One region of the Streptomyces sp. NBC_01515 genome, then DNA from elsewhere that is predicted to be linked to it. Evidence: riboswitches for the same ligand, from Rfam matches in the RefSeq annotation. Region 1 holds a riboswitch; the other holds the start of a gene.

Evidence for each region. Region 1 has a riboswitch for cyclic di-AMP ahead of OG407_RS10020 (C40 family peptidase). Riboswitches for the same ligand answer to the same signal wherever they lie in the genome.
Region 2: another riboswitch for cyclic di-AMP. It lies ahead of OG407_RS22005 (transglycosylase family protein); the one in region 1 lies ahead of OG407_RS10020 (C40 family peptidase).

Annotation. Positions count from the first base shown of each region.
Region 1 covers NZ_CP109416.1:2,269,409-2,280,066, forward strand. The annotation lists gene OG407_RS10010 (ATP-dependent Clp protease proteolytic subunit) at 1-630, shown strand, start outside; gene OG407_RS10015 (hypothetical protein) at 638-946, shown strand; cyclic di-AMP (ydaO/yuaA leader) riboswitch at 1,254-1,465, shown strand; gene OG407_RS10020 (C40 family peptidase) at 1,469-1,942, shown strand; gene OG407_RS10025 (ATP-binding protein) at 2,028-2,486, opposite strand; gene OG407_RS10030 (helix-turn-helix domain-containing protein) at 2,699-3,568, shown strand; gene OG407_RS10035 (DUF397 domain-containing protein) at 3,578-3,802, shown strand; gene OG407_RS10040 (8-amino-7-oxononanoate synthase) at 3,844-4,971, opposite strand; gene bioB (biotin synthase BioB) at 5,118-6,320, shown strand; gene OG407_RS10050 (adenosylmethionine--8-amino-7-oxononanoate transaminase) at 6,313-7,605, shown strand; gene bioD (dethiobiotin synthase) at 7,607-8,347, shown strand; gene OG407_RS10060 (LuxR C-terminal-related transcriptional regulator) at 8,725-10,658, opposite strand, start outside.
Region 2 covers NZ_CP109416.1:4,950,043-4,960,700, reverse strand. The annotation lists gene OG407_RS22040 (protein kinase domain-containing protein) at 1-298, shown strand, start outside; gene OG407_RS22035 (glycoside hydrolase domain-containing protein) at 380-1,207, shown strand; gene OG407_RS22030 (SurA N-terminal domain-containing protein) at 1,385-2,032, shown strand; gene OG407_RS22025 (nucleoside triphosphate pyrophosphohydrolase) at 2,213-3,232, shown strand; gene OG407_RS22020 (tetratricopeptide repeat protein) at 3,302-5,602, shown strand; gene OG407_RS22015 (cytochrome P450) at 5,599-6,933, shown strand; gene OG407_RS22010 (transglycosylase family protein) at 7,159-8,154, shown strand; cyclic di-AMP (ydaO/yuaA leader) riboswitch at 8,348-8,529, shown strand; gene OG407_RS22005 (transglycosylase family protein) at 8,539-9,234, shown strand; gene eno (phosphopyruvate hydratase) at 9,580-10,658, shown strand, end outside.

The sequences.
Region 1 (10,658 bases):
CGACCGTCCGCCCGCCACGTCCTGCCCGAGTTCACCGAGCGCACCAGCGCCGGGCACCGGACCCTCGACCCGTACTCGAAGCTGCTGGAGGAGCGGATCGTGTTCCTCGGGACGCCGATCGACGACATCTCGGCGAACGACGTGATGGCCCAGTTCATGCACCTCGAATACCAGGCACCGGACCGGGACATCTCGCTGTACATCAACTCGCCCGGCGGATCCTTCACCGCGATGTCGGCGATCTACGACACGTTGCGGTTCGTCACGTGTGACGTGGAGACGGTCTGCCTCGGCCAGGCCGGCACCTCCGCGGCCGTGCTGCTGGCGGCGGGCACGCCGGGCAAGCGGTCGGCGCTGCCGGGGGCGCGGGTGGTGATCCACCAGCCCTCGTTCCCCGAGCCGATTCAGGGTCAGGCGAGTGATCTCGCCATCCAGGCCGAGGAGTTGGCGCGCACGCGGGTCCAACTGGAGGAACTGCTCGCCCTGCACACGGGCCGGACGGTGGCGCAGGTGAGCGCGGACATCGAGCGGGACCGGATCATGGATGCCCAACAGGCCCTGGAATACGGGTTGGTGGACCGGATCGTGTCGACCCGCAAGACCTCGCTCACCGAGCCGGGCGGGGAGTGAGCCGACGATGCTGCCGCCGGAACTGCCTCCGCTGCCCGCGCTGACGCGCGCCGAGGGCGAGTTGATCGACCGTTACCTGGATGTGGCCGACCTGCTCGGCCGTATCAACCCGGCGCACGACGGTGACACGTACCGTGGGCTGAGGGCCGCCCAGGCGCTCGTGGCCAAGGCCGCCGAGCTGCGGGACGCGCTGGCGCTGATGCACCAGCGGGGCGAGACCGAGCTGCACGCCCCCACACTCGCGCGGGCGCTGCGCGTGCTGGACGGGGAGCGCCGCACGGCTCGCGTCACCATCCCCGCGCCCTCCGACAGTTGACGGACCCTGAGCCGTCCCGGCCGGGGGCGAAACGAGCCGAACGGCGTACCCCCGATCGGAGTAGTCGCCGCTCCGTCCATACGGCCGTCCGGGTTGCGCAACACGCGTAGCCCGAGGGCCGCATGAAGTGTTCCGATGCTGGTCCGAGGGCCTGGCACCCCTCGACACCCCTTCGAACACGGGGCTGTCCACCCGAACGGGTGAGTGGTGAGTAACCCCACAAATCCCCGGTTCCGTTGGGCTTTTCGGACATTCATAGGTGAAGATCCCTGTCTGACGACAAGACCCCGCCGCAGCGGCGGGGCGATCCGGGCGGACGCCGAGTCCTGCCGCCACCCGGATGACAGGTCGACAGGAGTGCATCGGCAGGAGTGGAGGACCCAAGCACGACGGGTCGCCGGGACGGTCACGCCATGACCGGGTCGAGCAGCCCTTGGGGTGAAGCCGCGTCAGCGGCCGGGCAACTTTGTCAGCCCGAATCCGACAGGTCATCTTTCACAGGCGGCTGACGAAGGGTTGCGCATGACTGCGCTCAATCGTGTCCCGTCGCTGATGGTCAGGGCCGGTACGGCCTCGGCCTTCGCCATCGCCGCCGTGGGCGGCTCCGTCGTGATACCGGGCGTCGCATCCGACGCCGCGGCCGCGACACCCGCGACGAAGGCACTCCAGGTCGCGGCGTCCAAGAAGGGCGCCCCGTACAGGTACGGGGCCACCGGACCGGGCCGCTTCGACTGCTCCGGGCTCACGCTGTACTCGTACAAGAAGGCAGGCAAGAAACTGCCCCGTACGGCGGCCCAGCAGTACAACAAGTCCCACCACATCTCGGCCAAGAGCCGCAAGGCCGGGGACCTCGTCTTCTTCCACTCGGGCTCCAGCGTCTACCACGTCGGCATCTACGCCGGCAAGGGAAAGATCTGGCACGCCCCGAAGACCGGGGACGTGGTGAGGCTGCAGAAGATCTGGACCAAGAGCGTCTGGTACGGCCGGGTCAGCTGACCTGCGCTGAGAACTCCCGTGGGGGTGGCGGTCTCCTGACGGACCGCCACCCCCACGGGTGTCCAGAGGCGTTCGGCACGGTCCTCTACGGCTCCTGCTGGCCCGCCGCGGTCACCGGCCGGGCCGGTACCGTCCAGGGCACCTCGATGGAGACGGTCTTGCCGCCCTCCAGGGTGGGCCGGACCTTGAGTTTGCCGCCGCACTCGGCGGTCAGCCAGCGGATGATCACCATGCCCCGGCCGTTGTCCTGCTGGACGGCGGCCGGCAGGCGTTTCGGGAACCGGGGATGGCTGTCGGTGACCCCGATGCGCAGCCGTTCGTCACGCTCCAGCTCCATGTCCACCGTGAAGGTGGGTGACTGCCCGAAGGTGTGCTGTACGGCGTTGGTGGCGAGTTCGGAGACGATGAGGCGGATGGTGTCGGCGACCTCCGTGTCCGCCGGAAGTCCCCATTCCACCAGGGTCCCGACGACATAGGTGCGGGCGGTGGAGACCGAGGCGGGATCGCTCGGCAGAGTGACGGATGCTTCCAGATGGTCTGCCATGGCGCGGTCGTCCCTTTCCCGCGGGACCGGTGTCCGACACGGAGCGGATGGTTCGAGTACGGTCCCGGACTGGTGCTTCTTCGCCAGACTGCCATTACCGCGTCGGTAACGGTGGCGATCCACCAAGATATGCATATATCTGTCGCTCGAAGCGGTGAACTCTGCGACCCCAGACCGTATTTGGGCGGCTCGGAAGGAGTAAGGAGAAACCCATGCAGTACGGTCCCGCGGTGCGCCGCCGGAAACTGGGCGCGGAACTGCGCGCGTTGCGTGCGGAGGCGGGGCTCACCAGCGGTGAGGCGGCCCGGTTGGTCGGCTGGCACCAGTCGAAGGTGAGCCGCATCGAGACCGGCGCGAGTGGCGTGAAACCGCCCGACGTCCGGTTACTCCTCGACGTCTACCAGGTCGGCGACCCACAACTTCGGGACATGCTCCTCGTGTTGGCCGGCTCCGACGACGGCGGCGGCCGGCACCACTGGTGGCACGCCTATCGCGGTGTACTGCCGCCCGCCTACCGGGACTTCATCAGCCTGGAGTCACAGGCCAGCACGCTCCGCACCCTGGAGACCTCGGTGGTCCCCGGTCTGCTGCAGACCCCCGAGTACGCCCGGGCGGTGACCCGGGCCGCCGTAGGGGGCCCGGACAACGACGGCCCCGAGCGGCTCGACGCGCTGGTACAGGTGCGGCTGGCCCGGCAGGACGTGCTGCGCGCGGATCCGCCGCTGGAGCTGAGCGTGGTCCTCGACGAGGCGGTGCTGCGGCGCGAGGTCGGCGGGCCGGGCGTGATGGCACGTCAGCTGGACCGGCTCGTGGAGGCGGCCAGGCTGCCCCAAGTGAGGCTTCAGGTACTGCCGTTCGCCGCAGGAGCACACATCGGTATCACCGGACCTTTCGTTATCTTCTCCTTTCCGAGCACTTCTGATCTGGACGTGGTTGTTCTAGACCACTTGACGAGTAGCCTCTACCTCGAACGGAAAGAAGACCTAGAGGCCTACAGCGAGGCCTTCAGCACCCTTCAGTTCCACGCCCTTTCGCCCGATGATTCGTCGGATTACATCGCCGGGATAGGTGACGGCGCGTAAGGAGGCACCATGTCTGCACTGCCTCGGAACGTACCTTCCAGTTCTGAACTGTCCGGTGTGCTGTGGCTGCGCAGCAGCCACAGCACGGGAGCGAACAACTGCGTCGAGGCGGCTCGTCCGCGCTCAGGCCCCCGCGCGGGGCTGCTCGCCGTACGCGACTCGAAGGACCCGCAAGGACCCGCCCTGCTCTTCTCCCCCGAGAGCTGGACGGGCTTCCTCGCCACGTTCCACTGATCTGTCCGACCGTCAGCGACGCACGACCGTGTCACGCCGACTCATGGTCGCGTCTCGCCGATCACACGTACAGCGCGTTCGATCTCGGCCCCGGAGAGGTCCGCTCGGGCGGTCAGCCTGAGCCGTGAGATGCCGTCGGGCACGGAAGGAGGACGGAAGCAGCCCACGGCCAGCCCTGCCGTACGGCAGTCGGCCGCCCATTGCACGGCCGCCTCCGGGGACGGCGCACGCACCGAGACCACGGCGGCGTCCGGACGTACCGCTTCCAGACCCGCCGCGGTCAGCCGCGCGTGCAGCTCACTCGCCACGGCGCGGGCCCGGGCGGCCCGCTCGGGTTCGCGCCGCAGCAGGGTGAGCGCCGCCAGCGCCGCACCCGCGGCGGCGGGCGCGAGCCCCGTGTCGAAGATGAACGTCCGCGCCGCGTTGACCAGATGGTCGATGACCCGCGCCGGCCCGAGCACGGCCCCGCCCTGACTGCCCAGCGACTTGGACAGGGTCACCGTCACGACCACGTCCTCGCTGCCCGCGAGCCCCGCCGCGTACGGCGCCCCGCGCCCGCCCTCGCCCAGCACCCCGAGCCCGTGCGCGTCGTCGAGCAGCAGCCCGGCCCCGAACTCCCGGCACGCCTCGGCGAGCGCCCCCACCGGCGCCGCGTCCCCGTCCACGGAGAACACCGAGTCGGACACGACGACAGCCTGCCCGTCGTGCGTCCGCAGCGCCTTGCGCACCCCGTCCGGATCGGCATGCCCTACGACCTGGGTCGCGCCCCGGGCCAGTCGGCAGCCGTCGATGAGCGAGGCGTGGTTGCCCGCGTCGGAGACGATCAGCGAGCCGTGCGGGGCGAGTGTGGTGACCGCGGCGAGGTTGGCCGCGTAGCCGGAGGAGAAGACGAGGGCGGCCTCGAACCCGGTGAACTCGGCCAGCTCGCGCTCCAGTTGGGCATGCAGCTCGGTCGTACCGGTGACGAGCCGCGACCCGGTCGACCCCCCGCCCCAGGTCCGCGCCGCGTCGGCGGCCCCCTCGACGACCTCGGGGTGATGGGCCAGACCCAGGTAGTCGTTGCTCGCGAGATCGAGGAGCGGCGAGTCGGCGGGCCGGGGCCGCAGGGTCCGTACGAGCCCGGCGCGACGGCGCTGCTCCGCCTGCTCGTCGATCCAGCCGAACGCCATGGTTCCTCCGGGCTTTTGTAGGCAATGCACAGACACTAATCGGACGACGAGCCACCCATGGTGTGGTGATACCCACACGCCCAGCCCCATGTCTTGTGCATTCTCTCCTTGGCCGCAAGCGGTCCCGTAGGACAGGATCGGATCTCATGGACCTGCTGAACACGCTCGTGGACAAGGGGCTTCGGCGCGAGCTGCCGACCCGCGCGGAAGCTCTCGCCGTCCTCTCCACCTCGGACGACGACCTGCTGGATGTCGTGGCCGCGGCCGGAAAGGTGCGCCGGCACTGGTTCGGCCGACGGGTGAAGCTCAACTACCTCGTCAACCTGAAGTCCGGCCTGTGCCCCGAGGACTGCTCGTACTGCTCGCAGCGGCTCGGCTCCAAGGCCGAGATCCTGAAGTACACGTGGCTGAAACCCGACGCCGCCTCGAAGGCCGCGGCGGCCGGTGTGGCGGGAGGCGCCAAGCGCGTCTGCCTGGTCGCCTCCGGCCGGGGCCCGACCGACCGGGACGTGGACCGGGTCGCCGGCACCATCAAGGCGATCAAGGACCAGAACGAGGGCGTCGAGGTGTGCGCCTGCCTCGGCCTGCTCTCCGACGGCCAGGCGGACCGGCTGCGCGAGGCCGGCGCCGACGCCTACAACCACAACCTCAACACGTCCGAGTCGACGTACGGCGACATCACCACCACCCACACGTACGCCGACCGGGTCGACACCGTGCAGAAGGCGCACGCGGCCGGCCTGTCCGCCTGCTCCGGCCTGATCGCCGGCATGGGCGAGAGCGACGAGGACCTGATCGACGTCGTCTTCTCCCTGCGCGAGCTGGACCCTGACTCGGTGCCGGTCAACTTCCTGATCCCGATGGAGGGCACCCCGCTCGCCGCCGAGTGGCACCTCACCCCGCAGCGCTGTCTGCGCATCCTCGCGATGGTCCGCTTCGTCTGCCCGGACGTCGAGGTCCGTATCGCGGGCGGCCGCGAGGTCCACCTGCGCACGATGCAGCCCCTCGCCCTGAACCTCGCCAACTCGATCTTCCTCGGCGACTACCTCACCAGCGAGGGCCAGGCCGGCCACGCCGACCTGGAGATGATCGCGGACGCGGGCTTCGAGGTGGAGGGCGCGGGCGAGGTGACGCTGCCGGAGCACCGGGCGACGGCGGGCGGCTGCGGATCACACGAGGACGCCGGGTGCGGTGGGGGCTGCGGTGGGCACGAGGGCGCCGGAGTCTGCGGTTCCGCTCCCGCTTCCACGTCTACGTCGGCTGCCGCGCCGCAGGTCGACGAGGTCCGCCGGGACCTGGTCTCCGTACGCCGTCGAGGTGCCGGAACGGACATCGCGCCCAATGCCTGACCCGATCGGCCACCTGCCCGTCCCGGAGCTGCTGGAACTGGACCGGCGGCACGTCTGGCATCCGTACGGTCCGATGCCCGGCCGTGTCGACCCGCTCGTCGTGGAGTCGGCGAGCGGGGTGCGGCTCCGACTGGCGGGCGGCGGGGGCGAGTTGGTCGACGGGATGTCGTCCTGGTGGTCGGCGATCCACGGCTACAACCACCCCGTGCTCAACGCGGCCGCGCAGGAGCAGCTCGGCCGGATGAGCCACGTCATGTTCGGCGGGCTCACCCACGAGCCCGCCGTACGCCTGGCGAAGCTCCTTGTCGACATGTCACCCGACGGCCTGGAACACGTCTTCCTCGCCGACTCGGGCTCGGTGTCGGTCGAGGTCGCGGTGAAGATGTGTCTCCAGTACTGGCGCTCGCTCGGCCGCCCCGCGAAACAGCGCCTGCTGACCTGGCGCGGCGGCTACCACGGCGACACCTGGCAGCCGATGTCGGTGTGCGACCCCGAGGGCGGGATGCACGAGTTGTGGTCGGGAGTGCTGCCCCAGCAGGTGTTCGTGGACGCGCCTCCCGCCGAGTACGAGGAGTCGTACGCCGACCAGCTGCGCTCGGCGATCGAGCGGCACGCACATGAACTGGCCGCGGTGATCGTGGAGCCGGTGGTACAGGGCGCGGGCGGGATGCGGTTCCACTCCCCCGCGTATCTGCGGGTGCTGCGCGAGGCGTGCGACGCGCACGACGTGCTGCTGGTGTTCGACGAGATCGCCACGGGTTTCGGCCGCACGGGCGCGCTGTTCGCGGCGGAGCACGCGGCGGTGACGCCGGACGTGATGTGCGTGGGCAAGGCGCTGACCGGCGGCTACATGACGATGGCGGCGACGCTGTGCACGTCACGCGTGGCCGAGGGCATCTCGCGGGGCGAGGTTCCGGTCCTCGCCCACGGCCCGACCTTCATGGGCAACCCGCTGGCGGCGGCCGTGGCCTGCGCCTCGCTCGAACTCCTCCTGAACCAGGACTGGTTGACGGAGGTCAAGCGCATCGAGACGGGCCTGCGAGAGGGCCTGGCCCCGGCGGCCCAGCTCCCCGGCGTCCGGGACGTCCGCGTCCTCGGCGCCATCGGCGTGGTCCAGCTCGACCACGATGTGGACATGAAGGCCGCCACGGACGCGGCCGTACGCGAGGGCGTGTGGCTACGGCCGTTCCGCGACCTCGTCTACACGATGCCGCCGTACGTCACGGGCGACGCCGACCTGGCTCGGATCACCCGCGCGGTGTGCGCGGCCGCACGAGAGGGATGACATGCCGGTACTGGTGATCACGGGCACGGGCACGGAGGTCGGCAAGACGATCACCACGGCCGCGGTAGCAGCGGCGGCGCTCGCGGCCGGCCGCACGGTAGCCGTCCTGAAGGCCGCCCAGACGGGTCTACGGCCGGACGAGCGCGGGGACGCCGACGAGGTGGCCAGGCTCGCGGGCGCGGTCACGGCGACCGAACTCGCCCGGTACCCCGAGCCGTTGGCCCCCGGCACGGCCGCACGCCGGGCCGCTCTGGCACCGGTACGCCCGCACGAAATCGCCGAAGCCGCCCAGAAGTTGGCCACCGAGCACGACCTGGTGCTGGTCGAGGGCGCGGGCGGGCTGCTCGTACGGTTCGACGACGAGGGCGGCACGCTGGCGGACGCGGCGCGACTGCTCGGTGCCCCGGTCCTGGTGGTGACGTCGGCGGGCCTCGGGACCCTGAACACGACGGAACTGACGGCCCGTGAACTCCGTTCCCAGGGGCTTGATCTGCTGGGCTTGGTGATCGGCAGCTGGCCCAACTCACCTGATCTGGCGTCGCGTTGCAATGTGGCCGACCTGCCGGAGGTGGCGGGGGCACCGCTGCTCGGAGCGTTGCCCGAAGGGGCGGGGGCGCTGGCACCGGCGGACTTCCGTGCTGCGGCGCCGAGTTGGGTGGCGGGGCGGCTCGACGGGGTGTGGGATGCGGAGGGGTTCGGGGGGCGGGAGGCTCCGGCTGCTTGGAGTGGGGGCGCGGTTTAGGGGCCGTCCGGTTCGGCGGACAGCCGGAGGGTCGGTCGGTCCGCCGGGCGGGGGGCATGCCCTTCGGCTTCGGGGCGGCAGCGATGCGGGGAGCGGGTCGGGGACCGTGCCCCCTGGCAGACACCATCGGTGAGCACCACCAACTGGCGTCGGGCACACCTCGGTTGAGGAGACCCCGCCCGGCTGCGCAGCGTGGCTTGGCCGGTTCAGGAGAGACCGCGCCCCGAATCGCAGGCCGCGCGGCCCAAAGGCCCATGCTCGGCAGACTCCCACCGCCTAGCACCGCCTCGCCCGTCGCGTCTCTCACGCGGCCCGGCTCAAAGGCCCGGCCTCGGCGGAAACGGCGCCACCTCGGTCCGACGCGGTCCGGGTCCGGCCTACGAGGCCTCTCCTTCCGCCAGCAGCCGTACCAGTTCGATACGCGACCGGATGCCCAACCGGCTGAAGACGCCGCGCAGATGGTGGTCGATCGTGCGCGGGCTGAGGGCGAGGCGGACGGCGATCTCGCGGTTGGTGGCGCCGTCGGCTGCCATGCGGGCGACCATGAGTTGCTGAGCGGTCAGGCGGGTGGTCGGGTCGAGCGCACCCGGTGTGGGGAGGGCGGTCGCGGCCACCGGGGTACCCAGAGCGCGGAGTTCGGCGCGTGCCTGGGCGGCGCAGTGCGGGGCGCCGAAGGACTCGAAGGCCTCCAGCGAGGTGTGCAGCCGGTCGCGGGCCTCGGTACGCCGACGCAGTCGACGCAGCGCACCGCCGAACAGCAGCTCGGTACGGGCCCGTTCGAAGTCACGGGTGCCGCGCGCGTGCAGGTCGAGGGCGATGCGGTAGTGCTCGACGGCTTCGTCACCGGGCGCGAGCAGAGCCCGGCAACGGGCGCTCAGGGCAAGGTCGTCGGGGCTGCGTACGGCACGTGCCCAGCGGTCGTAGTCGGCGTGTGCGGCACGGGCGATACGGGTGTCGCCGCTGCGGACGGCGGCCTCGACGTAGTGCGGGGTGGCCAGGTGCCGGATCGCCCGGTGCCCGTGCCCCGGCCCGAACCCGGCGAGCGCACGCAGCCGGGCCGCGGCGGCGGCGAACCGGCCACTGCTCAGGTCGAGATAGGCGAGCGCCCACTGGGCGAGAGCGGCGGGCAGCCCCAACCCCCGGCCGAGGGCGTACGAACGAGCGGCGGCGGCACGTTCCCGGCAGACATCGGCGTCCCCGGTGAGCGCCGCGAACATGGCGAGCGCGGCCTGCAGATGACAGGCCCCGTTGTCCTGCCCGGTGGCGTGGGCCTGCCACAGGGCATCGGCCGTGGCCGTCTCGGCGGCCTTCGGATGCCCGGTCCAGAACTCGGCGTAAGCCCGAAATTCCATCGCCTGCGCGACGACCACGTTCGCACCTCGCGCCCGCGCCGAGGCCGCCGCCCGCACGGTGGCGGTGGTGGCACGGGTGTGATCACCGAGCATCAACGCGGCGATCCCGGCATGGATGAGGAGGGTGGGGTCCCCTCCGGGCCCACACCGCCCGGCGGCAGCCTTGAGCAGATCGCGCGCGTCCTCGTACCGCCCCTCAAAGGCAGCGGCCAGTCCCCCGAGCGTCCCGTGCGGCACGATCCCGACCCGGGAGGCGACGGCCGCCGCCTCCCTGCACCGTCTCAGGTCCCCGGTATAGACGGCGGCTTCGGTGGCTCGGGCGAGGAGGTGAACTACGTGGTCGGGGGCGGGAGTTCGGGGGGTGGGGGTGGTTCTGGATGCGGCGGGAGTCGGGGGTACGGCGGTTGTTGGGGACGCGACGGTCGTTCGAGGCATGGCGATGGTTCCGGGGCCTGTGGTGGTCCGGAGTGCGGGAGGCGTTCGGGATGCTCCGGCCTCTGAAGGCGCACCGGTAAGGGAGTCGACGGACTTCGCCGCGCCCGCGCCCGCAAACTCAGGCGCCGACGCCGACGCCGCCCGTGCACCCTCCGTAGGGGCTACGTCCGTACGTGGTCCGTCGGCAGACGCCACTCCCGTACGTGCCCCTCCCGCAGGCACCGCACCCGAACGCGCCGCCTCCGCAACCGCCCCGTCGGCGCGTGCCGCCTCCCGGCGTGCCGCTTCAGCAAGCGCCGTCTCCGCAAGCCCCGCCTCCCTTCGGGCCACCTCCGCAAGCGCCGCGCCCGCCCGACCCGCCATACCCCAAGCCGTATCCGCCTTAGCCCCTCCCCCACAACTCACTCCATCCGCCACACTGGTCCCCGCCCGCACCACCGCCACCAACAAAGCGTCAAACGCCTCGGCCGCGTTACCGGCCCGCAACGCGAACACCCCGTTCAACGCATCGCTGTCCGTCGCGG
Region 2 (10,658 bases), 2.7 Mb from region 1:
CTACCGCTACGAGGCCGCCCAGTGCCTGGAGTCGCTCGGCGACCCGGCGGCGGCCCTCACGGAGTACCGCGCGCTGCTGCCGTACTACGAGAACCAGTACATGGCCGGCGACCCCGAACTCGCCCACGAGGTCCGCCGCCGCATGGGCCACCTGCTGCTCGCCCTCGGCGACCGGGGCGCGGCCCACGAGACCCTCGCCCGCCTCCTGGTCGACGTCGAACGCCGGCACGGCCCCGGCCACCCGCTCGCGGCGGACATCCGGCGGACGCTGCAATGGCTGGGGCAGGTGCGGGGCTAGCGCGACCGGCGGCTAGATTTTGCCCAGCACGCGCGCGTAGCGCGACATCAAGCACACGTACACCAGGGGTGGGGTCTTTTCATGTCCGAGCACCGGCAGTCGAAGAAGCGCAGATACATAGCCTGGGGCGTCGCCGGTGCCGCCGTCGTCGCCGGCGGCGGTATCGCCGCGACGGAATCGATGGCCGCCACCGCCTGGCCCGCCCAGAAGACCTACACCGGCCACGCCTTCGACACCTGCGCGGCCCCCTCCCTCGCCGCGATGAAGGCCTGGCACACCGACGGCGCCTACGGTGCCGCGGCCGTCTACATCGGCGGCAAGAACCGCGGCTGCAGCCAGCCCAACCTCACCGCGTCCTGGGTCAAGTCCCTCAGCACGGTCGGCTGGAAGTTCATCCCGCTCTACGTAGGCTCGCAGCCGTCCTGCGGCTCCGGCGGCTCGGTGAAGATCAGCGCCTCCACGGCCGCGTCCGTCGGCAAGTCCGAGGCGGACGACGCGGTGACCAAGGCGAAGGCGCTCGGCTTCAAGGCCGGCAGCCCGGTCTACCTGGACATGGAGTCGTACGACATCACGAACACGGCCTGCAACAACGCCGTACTGACGTACGTCCGCGCCTTCGACAAGGAACTGCACGCCAAGATCTACCGCACCGGCTACTACGGCTTCAGCAGCTCCAGCGCCAAGGCGATCGCGACGGCGACCAACAAGACGGACCTGCCGGGCAACCTCTGGTACGCGCTGTGGGACAAGACGTACACCACGACCTCGGACTGGCCCTGGGGCTCCACCCAGTTCACCAACCACAGCCGCGCCCACCAGTACCTGGTCAACAGCAAGGAGACCCGCGGCGGTTACACGATCACCGTGGACCGCGACGCGTGGGACGCGCCGGTCGCCATCACCGGCTGAGCGCGAGCCCCTTCAAGGGCGGGCGTGACGGAGCTTGCGGAGCCCACGCGTGCGTGCCGGTGCCCGAAGTCCTGGTGAATCGTTGGTCGAATGGGTTGGCCCCGGGCGACCCACTGCCTAACATCGATCACCGCAAGACTTTGTGCACCGTCGCACAATCTCCAACGGGAGGCTCACTTGCACCGCCGCCGTCGCACCGCGCTCGTCCTCACCGCCGTGATCGCCGCCGCGGCCCCCGCCCTGACCGCCTGCGGAAACGAGGCGCATCCGGGCGCCGCGGCCGTCGTGGGCGGCCAGCGCATCACCGTCGCGCAGCTGCAGAGCCGGGTCAACGAGGTGCGCACGGCCCAGCGGTCGGCCGTACAGAACGAGGCACAGTACGAGCGCGCCATCGCCACCACCGGCGGCCTCACCCGCGAGACGCTCTACGGCATGGTCTTCGACCAGGTAGTCCACCGCGCCGCCCAGGACGCCGGGGTCACCGTCACCCGCAAGGACATCCAGGACATGCGGACCGCCCTGGCCCAGCAGGCGGGCGGCGCCAAGGCCCTGGAGGCGACCTGGCTCGCCCAGTACGGCGTCCCCCCGCAGCGCCTCGACGAGAACCTCCGCCTCCAGGTGGAGGGACGCAAACTCGCCGCGAAACTCGGCACCGACACCACCCAGCCCGCCTTCTGGAAGGCCCTCTCCACCGCCTCCAAGGAACTCCACGTCGACCTCAACCCGCGCTACGGCACGTGGGACGTGGCCAAGAGCAGCCGGGTGGACGCGAAGACGCCGTGGGTGCGGGAAGTCACCGCGACGCAGACGCAGCAGTCGGCGTAACGGTACGGCGGCGGCTTGACTGGTCGGCAGGCGGGCAGGCGGGCAGGCAGGCAGGCAGGTCAGGTCGGGAGGCTGGCGGGTCGGAGGCCGGCCTGTGGACAACAGCGGAGCCCGGCGCCCGGTGCCCGTCGGCCTGTGGATAACTCCGGGGCTGTCGGCGGCGTGGGTTACGTTCGGTGGGTGAACGCAACCAGCCCCAGTTCCGACGCGACCGGCCCCACCCCCGAGGGCGCCCACCCCGGCCGCATCGTCCTGCTCACCACCAGCCACCGCGTCGCCCCCGGCCTGCTGTCCTGGCCCGCCTGGCAGGCGCTGCGCGACGCCGACCGGGTGCTGTGCGCGGACGGCGCGCATCCGCAGCTGCCGTATCTGAGCGAGGCGGGCATAACCGTCGTCGAGGCGTCCCCGGCCGCCGAGGAACTGGTCGCCGCCTGCGCGGACGGCTCCACGGTGGTGGTCGTGGCCACGGGCGAGGGCGAACCCGCCCTGACCGACGGCCTGGCCCGCCTGGCAGGCTCGGGCCGCGTCCAGATGCCGGACCTGGAACTGCTCCCCGCCTCCTACGACCTGCCCGGCGCCCGCTTCCTCGACCTCGTCCAGGTCATGGACCGCATCCGCGCCGAGTGCCCGTGGTCCTCCCAGCAGACCCACAAGGGCCTGGCGAAGTACGGCATCGAGGAGGCGTACGAACTCGTCGAGGCGATCGAGGAGGGCGACCGCGACGAACTCCGCGAGGAACTCGGAGACGTCCTCCTCCAGGTCGTCTTCCACGCCCGCATCGCCGAGGAGGACCCCGACACCCCCTTCTCCATCGACGACGTCGCCGCGGGCATCATCACCAAGCTGATCCACCGTCACCCCCATGTCTTCGGCGACGAGACGGCGTCAACTCCCGAGGAGGTGAAGGCGCATTGGCTGCGGACCAAGGCGGAGGAGAAGCAGCGCACATCCATCACCGAGGGCATCCCCATGGGCCAGCCCGGCCTCGCCCTCGCGTCGAAGCTGGCATCACGCGTGCGGACGGCGGGACTTGAGGTGCCGCTGCCTACGGGGGATGCCGGCATCGGGTACGAGCTGCTGGCGCTGGCTGTGCGGGCGGAGGCGGCCGGGGTGGATCCGGAGGCGGCGTTGCGGGCGGCGGGGCGGGCTTATCGGGATGCGATCAGGGAGGCGGAAGGCGTAGTCGCTGCCGAAGACTGACTCAACGGGCTTGTGAATCAGTACCTTTGACGGCGAGCGACGGGGGATCGCGCGGGGGATGGGGCGAGCGTGACAGAGGAACAGGAGCGGCTGGCGATTGCGGGCGCCCACGTGGTCATCGTGGGGGCGGCGTCAACCGACTTGTGGGCGCCGATCCGCGACAGCTTCGCGGCGTGGTTACGGCGCCATGCGTCGACCGAGACGGACCGTCACCTCGGCCGGCTCGAAAGTCTCGACCGACGACTACGGGGACCGAACCCTCCGACCTTCGTCGAGCTCAGGCGGCACTGGCGCCTCTTCCTGCTCGACGTGCTCATGAACGCGGCCACCCCAGCGGCGGCGGCCACCGAACTCACCTCACTCATCAACGAGTTCGATCCCACCCTGGCCGCACACCCGCCCGAACAACCATCCCCCTCCCGAGACCACCTCGACTTCCGAGGCAGCACCTTCAAAGGCACGGTCGCCGCAGTCCAGCACAACCACTACGGCCCTACCTCCACCCCCACCCCCGCCCTGCCCGCCTGGCGCCCCGTCGGTCACGTAGGCCCCGTGGAGTTCGGCGTACGGCCGACGCGGCACGTGCCCGGTCTGCCCGACGTGCCGCCGTACGTGCGGCGGGACTGCGACGACGACCTCCGTACCCGTCTCGCGCACAACGGCCTGGTGCTGATCCTCGGAGAGCCGTACGCGGGCAAGTCGTACATGGCGTGGCAAGGAGTGCGGTCGCTGGAGGGGCACACCCTCTGCGCCCCGGACCCGGGAGACGACCTGCGTGCCGTGCTGAGCGCGTTGGACGGAAAGCCCGGTGACTACGTCATCTGGCTGGACGAGGTGACCGACCACCTGGGAAGCGGCGGTCTCGACCTGAGGCTCCTGGGACGATTCACCTCCCTCGGAGCGGTCATGGTCGGCACGATCAGCCCCGAGGAGTACTACCGGCGCCGCTCCGGGACGGCCCCGGGCGAGCGGGTCATCGCCGCGGCCCGCACGGTGGAGCTGGCTCGCGAGTGGAGCGACGCCGAACTGGAGCGGCTGGCGGGGCTCGACGACCCGCGCGCGTACTCGGCGTACATGTGGAGCGGCCGGGAGGGAGCGGCCTCGTACTTCGCGATCGGGCATCTGCTGTTCGACGAGTGGCGGCGCGTGGGGACCCAAGTGCAGCACCCACGTGGTCAGTTGCTGGTCCGTGCCGCAGTGGACGTCGCCCGGTGCGGGGTCAGGGGAGCGGTGCCGTTTGAATTGCTGAGAACGCTCCAGGATCAGTACGGGACGGAGAAACGCGAGTCGTTCGAGGACGCTTTCGCTTGGGCGACGACACCCCTTTTCGGTGTGTCGGGGCTCCTGGTGCAAGGGGACGAGGCGGGGACCTGGCGGGCGTACGGGGCTCTCGTCGCGGAAGCCCTGAGATCGGGAAGCGACCTGGAACCGGTACCGGACGGGGTGTGGTGGACGCTGCTGGACCAGTCCGGGCCGGGTCCCTCCGTCGACCGCGATGCCGTGCTCGACGCGGCTCGTACCGCGTTGCACCCTCGGCTCAAGGGGGATGACACGGTCCTGATGATCGCCTTCGCCAGCCGCGTCGGACTCGATGAGCGCCGGGACCTGCTCCGCCGGGCGGCAGAAGTGGACGGCATCCAAGGGGACGAGGAACTGGCCACGTTCTTCCTGACCTTCGGCGGCATCAAGCTGGCCATGCCATATCTGGAGCAGGCAGCCGAGGCCGGCAGCTCCTGGGCTGCGGCCACCCTCGGAGCCGTCCTCCGCGACCAAGCCGAAGCCTGGTTGCGCAAAGCCGCCGCAGCAGGCAACGCCGTAGCCGCCCACGAACTGGGCGACATGCTGGTCGGCACCGGCCGTGAGGACGAGGCGCTGCGCTGGTACCGCAAGGCCGCGGCCGCCGGCCGTCGGGAGGTCGCGGTAAGCCTCGGTGTTCTCCTCAGCAGATGGCGCGACTCAGAGGCGGACGTCTGGCTGCGCCACGCCGCCGCATGGGGCGAGGCGCGTGGCGCAGGCGAGTTGGGCCTCTATCTCTCATGGCAGCCAGAGCCCGACGCGGAAAAGATCATCCTCCTGCTGCAGCAGGCCGCGTGTGCCGGAGACGCGACCGCGGCGCACAACCTGGGCGCATGCATGGTCGAGGAGGACCGGTTCGACGAGGCGATGGAGCTGTATCGCCAGGCCCTCGACGGGGGCGTCACCGACGCGGAGCGGTCCATCGCCGAGTTGCTGGAACTGCAGGGCAAGTCCGCCGAAGCCCAGGACTGGTACCGCAGGGCCGCCACCGCCAACCCCATCGGCCTCCCCGCCGCGCTGCCCCCACCACCCGAGGACGCCCCCACCCCCACCCCGGATACCGTCAAGGAGTGACCAACCAGCCCAGCCACTCCACCCCGCCCAACCCCGCGACCCCCACCCCCGACCTCTTCACGTGGGAATTCGCCACCAACCCCTACCCCACCTACGCCTGGCTCCGCGAGCACGCCCCCGTGCACAAGACGCGGCTCCCCAGCGGGGTGGAGGCCTGGTTGGTCACCCGTTACGTCGATGCCAAGCAGGCCCTCGCCGACCCCCGCCTCTCCAAGAACCCCGCGCATCATGACGAACCGGCGCACGCGAAGGGCAAGACGGGTATCCCGGGTGAGCGCAAGGCCGAGTTGATGACGCATCTGCTGAACATCGACCCGCCGGACCACACCCGCCTCCGACGACTGGTCAGCAAGGCGTTCACACCCCGGCGGGTGGCCGAATTCGCGCCCCGGGTGCAGGAGTTGACGAACGATCTGATCGACCGGTTCGCAGCCGACGGCTCCGCCGACCTCATCCACGACTTCGCCTTCCCGCTCCCCATCTACGCCATCTGCGACCTCCTCGGCGTCCCCCGTGAGGACCAGGACGACTTCCGGGACTGGGCGGGCATGATGATCCGGCACGGCGGCGGGCCGCGCGGCGGAGTCGCGCGGTCCGTCAAGAAGATGCGGAGCTATCTCGCCGACCTCATCCACCGCAAGCGCGAAGCCCTCTCCGACGCCCCCACACCGCACCCCGGCGGGAACCTCTCCGGCACTCCCACTCCCGTCCCCGGCGAAGACCTCCTGTCGGGCCTCATCCGCGCCTCCGACCATGGTGAGCACCTCACCGAGAACGAGGTCGCGGCGATGGCCTTCATCCTGCTCTTCGCCGGCTTCGAGACGACCGTCAACCTCATCGGCAACGGCACGTACGCCCTGCTCACCCACCCTGAGCAGCGTGCCCGCCTGGAGAAGTCCCTGGCCGCGGGGGAGCACGGCCTCCTCGAAACCGGCGTGGAGGAACTCCTGCGCTACGACGGCCCGGTGGAGCTCGCCACCTGGCGCTTCGCCACCCGTCCCCTCACCCTCGGCGGGCAGGACATCGCGGCCGGCGACCCCGTGCTGGTCGTACTGGCCGCCGCGGACCGGGACCCGGAACGGTTCGCCGATCCCGATGTCCTCGATCTCGGGCGCCGTGACAATCAACACCTCGGTTACGGCCACGGCATCCACTACTGCCTCGGCGCCCCGCTCGCCCGCCTGGAGGGTCAGACCGCGCTCGCCACCCTCCTGACCCGCCTCCCCGACCTGCAACTCGCCGGAGATCCGGCCGACTTGCGGTGGCGCGGCGGCCTCATCATGCGCGGACTGCGCACCCTCCCCGTGGAGTTCACCCCGGAACGCCGTTGAACAGGTGGTCCGGGGCACCGCTGAACCGGCAATCCAGCCCCCTAAACCCAAAAGTGACAGTTCTTCAACTCTGTGATCTTCACGTGATCTCCGTGGCATTAACTTGTGACAAGTGATCGACTGTGGGTACGTTCACGTACCAGCGCGGCGCCCCGCATCACCCCTCGCAGTACCCCCGCACCACCCGCCGCGCGGTCCCCCCGCTGTCACGCGAAAGGCCTCCGCATGCTCTCCGGGAACGGTCGTCACCGTCGCCCCCGTCAGGCTCCGGCACTCCTCGTCGCGGCCGGGGTGACCGGCTCCGCCATCGCCATCCCCCTCCTCGCCGCCGCCTCCGCGAACGCCGCCGACGGCACCACCTGGGACAAGGTGGCCAACTGCGAGAGCGGCGGCTCCTGGAGCATGAACGACGGCAACGGCTACTTCGGCGGCCTGCAGATGACCCAGGACGAATGGGAGAAGTACGGCGGCCTCGCCTACGCCCCGAGCGCCGACCTGGCCAGCCGCTCGCAGCAGATAGCCGTCGCCGAGAAGGTCCTCGACGACAAGGGCACCTCCGCGTGGACCACCTGCGCGCTGCTCTCCGGTCTCACCACCACCTCGGGTTCGACGGACGTCGACACCGGCCTCGCGAGTGACTCCCCGTCGGCCACCCCGACCGGCTCCTCCGACTCCGGTTCCGACTCTGGCTCCGACTCCGGTTCGTCTGACTCGTCCGCTTCCTCCGGGTTGTCCGACTCCGGCACCACGGACTCGACTTCGTCCGACGCGTCCGGCGACGACTCGTCGTCCGACAGCCCCTCGCCCACCGCGACGGACAACTCCAGCAAGTCCGACAAGTCCACCACTCCTTCGACCGGAAACGACTCGGTCGCCGCCTCCCCGAAAATCGACGAATCGGACAACCCGGCCCAGGCGGTGGGCAAGTGGAGCCTCGTCGACACCGGCGCGCTCAGCGATTCCGACGACCAGCAGGGCGATCAGCAGAGCACTCAGCAGAGTGCCGGTAAGCATCGCGGCGCCAGTGCCGAGGAGAGCGTGTCGCCGCAGACCTACACCGTCCGCGCCGGCGACTCCCTCGCGTCCATCGCCGACTCCCTTGGCTACGACGGCGGATGGACCGCGCTCTACGCCGAGAACAAAAAGGTGATAGGCGCCGATCCGACCCAGATCGCCGCCGGTCAGACCTTGGACGTCGGTACGGAAGCGGACGAAAAGTAGCAAGAGAACAGCGGGAGTTCACGTCACGCTTCGAGTCGAATGTCCGGTTTGATCAAAGTGTGGGATGAGTCTCAGAAGCCCTGATCGTCTTTGGAATTCCGCCGATTCCGTGTCTACGGTCAAGGCCGCTCGTCACCACGAGCCCCGGTTGCCGCACACGCCGAGTCCTGCCAGCGGCCTCCGGGAACAGTCGTCGCGTCAAGCGCCGTAGGCAGGAGCGGGGGACCCAAGGTAAGCGCCGGGCCCGGGAGTTGAGAGACGACCGGAACCGGCTTGGGGTTAAGTCGTGCCGCGTACGAGACGTACGAGCACGGCCGGGCAACTCACACGGCCCGAACCCGACAGCTCACCTCGTAGGCGTCGGTGAGGGGATTGGGATCTTCCATGCTGTTTTCCAGCAAGGGCAAGCACCGCCGTCCGTCCAAGGCCACCCGCGTCGCCACGCTCGCCGGCGTCACCGGTGTCGCGATCGCCGCGCCGCTGATGGCCACCGGCAGCGCATCCGCCGCCACCGCGTCCGAGTGGGACACGGTCGCCAGCTGCGAGTCCGGCGGCAACTGGTCCATCAACACCGGTAACGGCTACTACGGCGGTCTGCAGTTCTCCGCCTCGACGTGGGCCGCGTACGGCGGCACCGCCTACGCCTCCACCGCGAACCAGGCCTCCAAGTCCCAGCAGATAGCCGTGGCGGAGAAGGTTCTCGCCGCCCAGGGCAAGGGTGCCTGGCCCACCTGCGGCACCGGCCTCTCGGGCGCCTCCTACTCCGGCGGCAGCTCCAGCTCGTCGAGCGGCTCGAACAGCTCCAGCTCCTCCAAGAGCACCACCGAGCGCTCCACGAGCGACACCACCGCCTCCCGCTCCGCCGAGCGCCCGGCCGCCAAGAAGACCGTCTCCACCCCGACCGGCAAGAAGGTCAAGAAGGGTGACGGCGAGTACAAGGTCGTCAAGGGCGACAGCCTCAGCTCCATCGCCGAGAAGCACAAGGTGAAGGGCGGCTGGCAGCAGCTGTTCAAGCTGAACAAGGACATCGTCGACGACGCCGACTTCATCTTCCCGGGCCAGCAGCTCCACCTGAAGTGACAGCCCGAAACGACATATCGGGCTCGTAGCCGAACCACAGCGCCCTCACATCCGTGGTCCCCATCATGGAGACCTCGTGAGGGTCACCCCCGTCCCCCACGGGCTCCCCGCTCCGGTGCGTGTTCCCCCGTACGCACCGGGGCGGGGCTTTTTCGTGTCCCCGGCCTGCCGCCCCCGTCCCCATACCTGCCGCTTGCCGGGACTTTTTGTTCCGTTCGGAAACAATTTACTCTCGGTTCTGTCCATCAGGCGGCCGACCGGATGGCCAATCGCCCCGAGCCGGTTAGGCTCGTCTCGCAGAGCCGCTGCGGTGTTGCCGTAGTCGCGTCAGATCCCAAGAAGGAGATGCTCGTGCCGTCCATCGACGTCGTCGTAGCCCGGGAAATCCTGGACTCCCGAGGCAACCCCACGGTCGAGGTCGAGGTCGGCCTCGACGACGGCAGCACGGGTCGTGCCGCCGTTCCGTCCGGCGCCTCCACGGGTGCCTTCGAGGCCATCGAGCTGCGCGACGGTGACCCCAACCGCTACGGCGGCAAGGGTGTCGAGAAGGCCGTCCTCGCCGTCATCGAGCAGATCGGTCCGGAGCTCGTCGGCTACGACGCCACCGAGCAGCGCCTGATCGACCAGGCGATGTTCGACCTGGACGCCACCGACAACAAGGGCTCGCTCGGCGCCAACGCCATCCTCGGCGTCTCCCTCGCCGTCGCGCACGCCGCGTCCGAGGCCAGCGACCTCCCCCTCTTCCGCTACCTCGGCGGCCCGAACGCGCACCTGCTGCCCGTTCCGATGATGAACATCCTGAACGGCGGCTCGCACGCCGACTCCAACGTGGACATCCAGGAGTTCATGATCGCCCCGATCGGCGCGGAGTCCTTCTCCGAGGCGCTGCGCTGGGGCGCCGAGGTCTACCACACCCTCAAGAAGGTGCTGAAGACCAAGGGCCTGTCCACCGGTCTCGGCGACGAGGGCGGCTTCGCCCCGAACCTGGAGTCCAACCGCGCCGCGCTCGATCTCATCATCGAGGCCATCAAGCAGGCCGGTTACATCCCCGGCGAGCAGATCGGGCTCGCGCTCGACGTCGCCGCGTCCGAGTTCTACAAGGACGGCAAGTACGAGTTCGAGGGCAAGTCCCGCTCGGCCGCCGAGATGACCGAGTACTACGAGGAGCTCGTGGCGGCCTACCCGCTCGTCTCCATCGAGGACCCGCTGTACGAGGACGACTGGGCCGGCTGGAAGGTCATCACCGACCGCATCGGCGACAAGGTCCAGATCGTCGGCGACGACCTCTTCGTCACCAACCCGGAGCGCCTCGCCCGCGGCATCGAGGAGGGCACGGCCAACGCCCTGCTCGTCAAGGTGAACCAGATCGGCTCGCTGACCGAGACCCTGGACGCCGTCGAGATGGCCCAGCGCAACGGCTTCAA